2 regions of the Micromonospora narathiwatensis genome follow, and region 2 is predicted to be linked to the other one. Evidence: riboswitches for the same ligand, from Rfam matches in the RefSeq annotation. Region 2 holds a riboswitch; the other holds the start of a gene.
What was found. Region 2 has a riboswitch for thiamine pyrophosphate ahead of thiE (thiamine phosphate synthase). Riboswitches for the same ligand answer to the same signal wherever they lie in the genome.

Region 1 (4,401 bases), 620 kb from region 2:
TCAGCCGCCGCGCCTCCCCACCGGAGAGGGTGTACGGGTTCGCCCCGGCCAGCCGGGCCAGCCGGAGCCGTTCCAGCAGCCCGTCCACGGTGGACCGGACCGCCGCCTCGGGCTGGCCGGTCCGGCGCGGGCCCAGCGCCAGCTCGTCGAAGACGGTGTTGGTGACGAACTGGTGCTCGGGATCCTGGAAGACCGAGCCGATCCGCCGGGCGAGGGCCGGCGCCCGCCAGCGGTGCGGGGGAGTGCCGGCGTCCGGGCCGGCCAGGTCGGCGCCGGCGGTGACCGTACCGGTGCCGGGGCGGAGCAGGCCGCCGAGGAGCAGGGCGAGGGTGGACTTGCCGGCGCCGTTCGGGCCGAGCACGGCGAGCGCCTCGCCGGCGCGTACCCGAAGGTCGGTGGGGGCCAGCCGGGGCGGCAGGCCGAGCCGGCCGGCGGTGATCAGCGGCTCGCCGGCCGGCGCGGCGGCCCGCCGGGGCGGCACGGCCCGGCCGGGCACCCAGACCCCGGCGTCGGCGAGCGCGTCGCCGTGCGCGGCGAAGACCGCGTCGGGCGGCCCGTCGGCCCGCACCCCGCCGCCGGCTTCGAGGACGACCACCCGGTCGACCAGCGGCAGCGCCTCGGCGACCCGGTGCTCGACCAGGATCAGCGTGGTGTCGGCGTCGAGGGCGTCCCGGACGGCCTGCCGGATCAGCGTGGCGCCGGCCGGGTCGAGGTTGGCCGTCGGCTCGTCGAGCAGCAGCAGCCCGGGTCGCAGGGCGAGCGCCCCGGCCAGGGCGAGTCGCTGCTGCTCGCCGCCGGACAGCGCCGCGGTGGGCCGGCCCCGGTGGTACGGGAAGCCGACCCGGCGCAGCGCCTCGTCGACCCGGGGCCAGATCTCCGCACCGGGTACGCCCCGGTTCTCCAGCCCGAACGCGACGTCGTCGCCGCAGCGGGCCATCACCAGTTGGGTCTCCGGGTCCTGGAAGACGACACCGACCCGTTCCCGGGCCTTGCGCGGGTCGAGCCCGTCGATCTCGATGGTGCCCTCCTGGGTGCCGGAGTCCTCGGGCAGCAGCCCGGCGAGCGCCGCGAGCAGGGTGCTCTTCCCGGCCCCGGACGGCCCGAGCAGCAGCACCCGTTCCCCGGCCTCGATGCGCAGGTCCACCCCCCGCACCGCCCAGCCCTTCCGGCCGGCGTGCCGCCACCCGAACCCCCGCAACTCCACCGCGCTCATCTCCGCACCCCCTTCCCGATCCGGCAGGTGACTTTCAGACGGCGGCGCGTTCCCGGCCGGCGGGGAAACGGTCGAGGACGCCGGTGTCGGCCAGGGCGCGGGTGAGGTAGAAGGCGCCGGCGCCGGCGATCACGGTGGCGCTCACGATGGTCAGCAGCGCGTACGGGATGCGGTAGCTGACCAGGTCGGTGGCCTTGTTCCAGTAGACGAAGTCGAAGACCGCCGCGGTCAGGCCGGTGAGCGCGCCGGCCAGCAGGGCGCTCGGCAGCCGGTACGAGCGGTAGCGGAACGCGGCGAAGGCCAGCTCGGCGCCGATGCCCTGGGTCAGGCCCTGCACGATCGCGATGCCGCCCCACTGGCTGCCCAGCAGCGCGGAGACGATCGAGGCGACCAGCTCGCAGAACAGCGAGGCGCCGGGCTTGCGGATCACCAGTCCGCCGAGGACCGCCGGCACCAGCCATACGCCGTAGATGAGGGTCTGCGCCGGCGGGAAGAAGGCGAAAGCGGCGTCCGTGGCGCTCCAGACCAGGTTCCAGGCCCAGAAGATGACGCCGAAGGCGACGGCGATCACCGAGGCGACGACGATGTCGATGGTGCGCCAGCGGTTGCTGTTTTCCATGGTTGCTCCCAGTCCATGACAAGAACCAGGAGAAGACGCACGCCGCGCCCGGTGTCACCGGACGGCGGCGCGGCTGGAGGTCGACCGAACTCCCTGCGCTGGCATTACCCAGATCAGGTTCGAGGGTCTGCGGGCACCGGCCCGCACTCTCAGCGCTGTGCGCTCCCCTGTCGGATGTGAAGTTGTCTCGTTCAGACGCTAGCACCGCCCCTGGCCACCGGCCCAGCAGGGCGTCGGGGGATCGACGTGGGTGGGTAGGCTGCCGAATCATGCGGGTCGACGCGCGAGGTCTGACGTTCGAGGTACGCACGGGCGGTCCGGAGGACGGCGTACCCGTCCTGCTGCTGCACGGCTTCCCGCAGCACGGCGGCGAGTGGGACGGGGTGGTGCCCGCGCTGCACGCCGCCGGGCTGCGCACGTACGCGCCCGACCAGCGCGGCTACTCGCCGGGCGCGCGGCCGGCGGCGGTCGAGGCGTACCGGATTCCGGAGCTGGTGGCCGACGCGGCCGGCGTGCTCGACGCGCTCGGGGTGACGTCCGCGCACGTGGTGGGGCACGACTGGGGCGCGGCGGTGGCGTGGGCCCTGGCGGCGGCACACCCGGAGCGGGTCCGTTCCCTGACCGCGGTGTCGGTGCCGCACCCGGCGGCGATGGCCCACGCGCTCGCCACCGACCGGCGGCAGAAGGCCCGGTCCGCCTACATGGCGCTGTTCCGCAAGCCGGGCACGGCCGAGCGGGTGCTGCTCGCGATGCGTGCCGCCGCGCTGCGCCGGATGCTCGGCGGGGTGGGCGACGCCGCCCGGGTGACCCGCTACGCCGAACCGATGCGCGTGCCGGGCGCGCTGACCGCCGCCCTCAACTGGTACCGGGCCATGTCGGGGGCCGACATGCGGGCCGTCGGGCCGGTGGGTGTGCCGACCACGTTCGTGTGGAGCGACGGGGACGTCGCGATCGGCCGGGCCGCCGCTGAGGCGTGCGCGGCGCACGTCACCGGCGACTACCGCTTCGTCGAACTGGCCGGTGTCACCCACTGGATTCCCGACGAGGCGCCCGCCCCGCTCGCCGAGGCGATCCTCGCCCGGGTCGGCCCATGATCGCCGCCGCCGCGCCGGCCCGGCCGCACACCCGCGCGTCGCTCGCCGCCCAGCTCCACGCCCTCGGCGTACGCCCCGGCGGGATCGTGCTGGTGCACGCGGGCCTGCGCGGGCTGGGTCTCCTCTGTGGTGGCCCGGAGGCGGTGCTGCTCGCCCTGCGCGACGTACTCGGGCCGGACGGCACGGTGGTGGTGCCCACCCACACCCCGGAGAACAGCGACCCGGCGGGCTGGACCAACCCGCCGGTGCCGGCGGACTGGTGGCCGGTGATCCGGGCCGGGCTGCCCGGCTTCGACCCGGCGGTCACGCCGAGCCGGTTCATGGGCGCCCTGGCCGAACTGGTCCGCACCTGGCCGGGCGCGCGGCGCAGCGACCACCCGCACGTCTCGTTCGCCGCGCTCGGGCCGGCCGCCGACCGGATCGTCGCCGGCCACGCGCTGGCCGACATGCTCGGCGAGAGTTCCCCGCTGGCCCGGCTGTACGAACTGGACGCCGACGTGCTGCTGCTCGGCGTCGACCACGGCCGCAACACCTCGCTGCACCTGGCCGAGTACCGCCGGCCCGCGCCGCCCCGGCAGCGCTGCGGCGCGGCCGTCCTGACGCCCGACGGCGGGCGGGAGTGGGTGTGGTGGGATGACGTGCACCTGGACGACGACGGCTTCGCGCGGCTCGGCGCCGAGCTGGAGGCCACCGGGGCGGTCCGGCTCGGGCCGGTCGGCGCCGGGACGGGCCGGTTGATGCGACAGCGGGCGGCGGTCGACTTCGCGGTGGACTGGCTGGCCCGCGACCGACGGACGGAGGAATCATGAGCGCCGAGGCGTACCTGGCGGTGGTGACCGAGACGATCGGCCGGGTGGCAGCCGGCCAGCGGGAAGGGGTCGGCCGGGCGGCCGACCTGATCGCCGAGTCGCTGCGCGCCGACGGGGTGGTGCACGCGTTCGGCACCGGCCACTCGGAGGCCCTGGCGATGGAGATCGCCGGCCGGGCCGGCGGGCTGGTGCCCACCAACCGGATCGCGCTGCGTGACCTGGTGCTCTACGGCGGCGAGCCGGCCGATGTGCTCGGCCCGAAGCTGGAACGCGAGCCGGCCGTGGCGCACCGCCTCTACGAGCTGGCCCCGATCCACCCGCGGGACGTCTTCGTGCTCGCCTCCAACTCCGGTGTGAACGGGGCGATGGTGGAGTTCGCGTCGATCGTCAAGGACCGCGGGCACGCCTTGATCGCGATCACCTCGGCGGCTCACTCGGCCCGGATGACCTCGCGTCACCCGTCCGGGCGCAAGCTGGCCGACTTCGCCGACGTGGTGCTCGACAACGGCGCCCCGTACGGCGACGCCACCCTGCCGCTGCCCGGTGGCGGCGCGGTCGGCGCGGTCTCCTCGATCACGGCGGCGCTGCTGGCCCAGCAGATCGTGGCGGAGGTGGTGGCCCGGCTGCTGGCGGCGGGGGAGCGGCCCCCGGTCTACCTGTCGGCGA
Region 2 (4,401 bases):
GCCGGACAACTTCCTCGACGTGCCCGGCAAGCGCTGGCTGGAGGCGCGGCTGCGTGAGTCCGGCAAGTCGGTGCTCTACGTCTCGCACGACCGGGAGCTGCTGGCGCAGACCGCCGACCGGGTGGTCGCCGTCGAGGGCGGCAGCGCCTGGGTGCACCCGGGCGGCTTCGCGAGCTGGCACGAGGCGCGGGTGGCCCGGCACGCCCGCCTCGACGAACTCCGCAAGCGCTGGGACGAGGAGCACCAGAAGCTGCGCGAGCTGATGCTTATGTACAAGCAGAAGGCCGCGTACAACTCCGACATGGCCTCGCGTTACCAGTCGGCGCAGACCCGGTTGCGCAAGTTCGAGGAGGCCGGGCCGCCGCCCGTACCCCCGAAGGACCAGGACATCCGGATGCGGCTGACCGGCGGGCGGACCGGCAAGCGAGCGGTGATCGCCGAGCAGCTCGAGCTCGACGGCCTGACCTATCCCTTCGACCTGGAGATCTGGTACGGCGACCGGGTCGCCGTGCTGGGCGCGAACGGGACCGGCAAGTCGCACTTCCTGCGCCTGCTGGCCCGCGGGGGCACCGACCCGGACCCGGCCAACACCCCGGTCGACGGTGCGGCGGCGCTCGCGCCCGTCGCGCACGACGGGGTGGTACGCCTCGGCGCCCGGGTCCGGCCCGGCCACTTCTCACAGACCCACGACCGGCCGGAGCTGATGGCGAAGACGCTTGTCGACATCCTGTGGCGGGGCGACGAGCACCGGGCCGGGATGGACCGCCACGCGGCCATGGCGGCGCTGTCCCGGTACGAGCTGGCCGGGCAGGGCGACCAGCGCTTCGGCACCCTCTCCGGCGGGCAGCAGGCCCGCTTCCTGGTGCTGCTGCTGGAGCTTTCCGGCGCGACCCTGCTGCTGCTCGACGAGCCCACCGACAACCTCGACCTGGCCTCGGCCGAGGCGCTCGAAGCGGGGCTGGCCGCGTTCGAGGGCACGGTGATCGCGGTCACCCATGACCGCTGGTTCACCCGCTCCTTCGACCGGTTTGTGCTGTTCCGGGGTGACGGCGAGGTGGTCGAGCCCCCCGAGCCGGTCTGGGACGTGGCCTGACCCGCTCGGCTGTTCGGTCCCAGGGATCGGCGGTGTCCGGCCGGCATAGGGTGATCTCGTGAGTGAGATGACATACCGCCGGCTGGGCGACTCCGGGCTCGTGGTGTCCGTGGTCGGCATCGGCTGCAACAACTTCGGCCGCAAGCTCGACCTCGACGGCACCCGGGCGGTGGTCGACGCCGCGCTCGACGCCGGGATCAACTTCTTCGACACCGCCGACATCTACGGTGAACCGCAGGGCGGCTCCGAGGAACTGCTCGGGCAGGCGCTCAAGGGCCGCCGGGACGACGTGGTGATCGCCACCAAGTTCGGCATGGACATGCACGGCCTGAACGGACCGGACCACGGGGCCCGGGGGGCCCGCCGGTACATCGCCCGGGCGGTCGAGGCGTCCCTGCGCCGGCTCGACACCGACCACATCGACCTGTACCAGATGCACGAGCCCGACCCGGGCACCCCGATCGACGAAACACTCGCTGCCTTGGACGACCTGGTCCGCGCCGGCAAGGTCCGCTACCTCGGCAACTCGAACTTCGCCGGCTGGCAGATCGCCGACGCCGACTGGACCGCGTCCTCCCAGGGCCGCACCCGCTTCATCTCCGCGCAGAACCACTACAGCCTGCTGGAGCGGAGCGTGGAGGCCGAGGTCATCCCCGCCTGCGAGCGGTTCGGCCTGGGCATGCTGCCGTTCTTCCCGCTGGCCAACGGCCTGCTCACCGGCAAGTACCACCGGGGCGAGGCGCCGCCCGCCGGCAGCCGGCTCTCCGGCGGCGGCCGGTACGCCGAGCGGCTCGCCGCCGCCGACTGGGACACCATCGAGGCGATCGAGAGGTACGCGGCCGAGCGTGGAGTATCGATGCTCCAGGTGGCCTTCGGCGGGCTCGCCGCCCGGCCGGCGGTGACCTCGGTGATCGCGGGCGCGACCACACCCGAGCAGGTACGCGCCAACGCCGAGGCGGGCACCTGGCAGCCCACTGACGAGGACCTCGACGCCCTCGACGCCCTCCTCTGACCACACCCGGCACCGCTGCCCCGGCACCGCGTGACGGTGCCGGGGCAGCGTGAACGACAGCGTCGCACCACACCGGGCGATCACCCGCTGTCCGCATCCTCCACGCCCGACGGTGGAAGGGAGAAACGCCACCCTCTCTTGGCGGATCCACGACGCACGTCGTACGGTGGGCCGCAAGTGACCCACGGGAGCCCGGTGCACCGGGCTGAGAGGGGGGCTGCAGCCCCCGACCGTCGAACCTGATCCGGGTAATGCCGGCGCAGGGAGGAGCGTTGCCGTGCCGTCCCTGGGACGACTGCATCTGATCACCGACACCCGGCCGGGATGCGACCCGCTCGCCGTGCTGCGCGCCGCCCTGCCGGTCGCCCGCGCCGAACTGGTCGTACAGGTCCGGGTGGCGGACGACGCCACCGACCGTGAGGCGTACGAGCTGGCCCGCCGGGTGGTCGCGCTGTGTCGGCCGTACGGGGCTGCCTGCCTGGTCAACGACCGGCTGCACGTGGCGCTCGCGGTGGACGCGGCCGGCGGCCACGTCGGCGCGGACGACCTGCCCGTGGCGGCCGCCCGTCACGTGCTCGGCACCGCCGCCGTGCTCGGTGTGACCGCGCGGGAGCCGCGAGGCGCCGCCGAGGCGGTCGCCGCCGGGGCCAGCTACCTGGGCGTGGGCCCCTGCCACGCCACCGCCACCAAGGCCGGACTGCCCGACCCGATCGGCCCGCCCGGGGTACGCGCCGTCGCCGAGGCGGTGGACGTACCGGTGATCGCGATCGGCGGGGTGACCGCCGCGCGCGTGCCGGCGCTGCGGGCCGCCGGGGCGTACGGGGCGGCGGTGGTCGGCGCGCTCTCCCAGGCCGTCGACCCGGCCCGGGCCACCGCGGAACTGCTCGGGGCACTGGCGTGCTGACCCGGCCGGACGTCGCCATCGTGGGGGCGGGACCGGTCGGGTTGGCGATCGCGTGGCGGTGCGCGCGGCGTGGGCTGCGGGTGGTCGTCCACGATCCGGCACCGGGTTCCGGGGCGGCCCACGTGGCGGCCGGGATGCTGGCGCCGGTGGCCGAGGCGTACTTCGGGGAGCACGAGTTGACCGCGCTGCTCGTTGAGTCCGCCGCCCGCTGGCCGGCCTTCGCGGCCGAGCTGGCCGGGGCCGCCGGCACCGACATCGGGTACCGCACCGACGGCACGCTGGTCGTCGGGCTGACCGCCGACGACCTGGCCGAGGCGCGCCGGCTCTGGGCGTACCAGCAGGGGTTGGGGCTGCCGATCACGCCGCTGCGCCCCTCGGAGCTGCGGGACCGCGAGCCGGCGCTGACCCCCCGGGTGCGCGGCGGCGCGCTCGCCCCCGGCGACCACCAGGTCGACCCGCGCCGGCTGCTGCCCGCGCTGCGGGCGGCGGCCGAGCGGGCCGGCGCGGCGTTGCGCCCCGCCCCGGTCGCCCGACTCTCCGACGTGTTCGCCCGGGTCACCGTGGTCGCCGCCGGCTGTGGTGCGGCGGCGCTCACCGGGCTGCCGGTCCGGCCGGTGAAGGGGCAGGTGCTCCGGCTCCGCGCGCCCGGTCGCGGCGCGCCGGGCTTCCGGCACGTGATCCGGGGGTACGCCGACGGCGAGTCGGTCTACCTGGTGCCCCGGGACGGCGGCGAGGTGGTGGTCGGGGCGACCGTCGAGGAACGCGGCGACACCGAGGTGACCGCCGGCGCGGTGCTCCGGCTGCTGCGCGCCGCCGTCGAACTGGTCCCCGAGTTGGCCGAGTACGACCTGGTGGAGGCGTCCGCCGGGCTGCGCCCCGGTACGCCGGACAACGCGCCGATCATCGGGCCGCTGCCCGGCCGGCCGGGCGTGCTCGCCGCCACCGGCCACCACCGGCACGGCATCGTGCTCACCCCGGTCACCGCCGACCTGGTCACCGAACTGATCGTCACCGGTGAGCCGGACCCGCTGCTGGCCCCGTTCGGCCCGGACCGGTTCGTACCCGAGAAGGAGCGCGGATGGAACTGATCGTCAACGGTGCCGGGCGGACCGTGCCCGGCGGAGCGACCGTGGCCGACGTGGTCCGGCAGGTCACCGACCAGCGGCGCGGTCTCGCGGTCGCGGTCAACGGCGAGGTCGTGCCGCGCGGTGGCTGGGCGGCGACCACGCTGCGCGACGGCGACCGGGTCGAGGTGCTCACCGCCGCGCAGGGCGGGTGAGCGGCGTGGCGTTCGAGATCGGCGGGACCACGTTCGGCTCCCGGCTCATCCTCGGCACCGGCGGCGCCGCCAACCTGCGCGTGCTGGAGCAGGCGATCCGCGCCTCCGGCACC

Region 1: another riboswitch for thiamine pyrophosphate. It lies ahead of GA0070621_RS17185 (ECF transporter S component); the one in region 2 lies ahead of thiE (thiamine phosphate synthase).

What each region holds. Positions count from the first base shown of each region.
Region 1 covers NZ_LT594324.1:4,021,935-4,026,335, reverse strand. Annotated here, with positions in the region: gene GA0070621_RS17190 (ABC transporter ATP-binding protein) at 1-1,213, opposite strand, end outside; gene GA0070621_RS17185 (ECF transporter S component) at 1,248-1,832, opposite strand; TPP riboswitch at 1,905-2,011, opposite strand; gene GA0070621_RS17180 (alpha/beta fold hydrolase) at 2,102-2,926, shown strand; gene GA0070621_RS17175 (aminoglycoside N(3)-acetyltransferase) at 2,923-3,735, shown strand; gene GA0070621_RS17170 (sugar isomerase domain-containing protein) at 3,732-4,401, shown strand, end outside.
Region 2 covers NZ_LT594324.1:4,640,175-4,644,575, reverse strand. Annotated here, with positions in the region: gene GA0070621_RS20090 (ATP-binding cassette domain-containing protein) at 1-1,093, shown strand, start outside; gene GA0070621_RS20085 (aldo/keto reductase) at 1,161-2,105, shown strand; TPP riboswitch at 2,280-2,388, shown strand; gene thiE (thiamine phosphate synthase) at 2,383-3,009, shown strand; gene thiO (glycine oxidase ThiO) at 3,003-4,097, shown strand; gene thiS (sulfur carrier protein ThiS) at 4,088-4,288, shown strand; gene GA0070621_RS20065 (thiazole synthase) at 4,285-4,401, shown strand, end outside.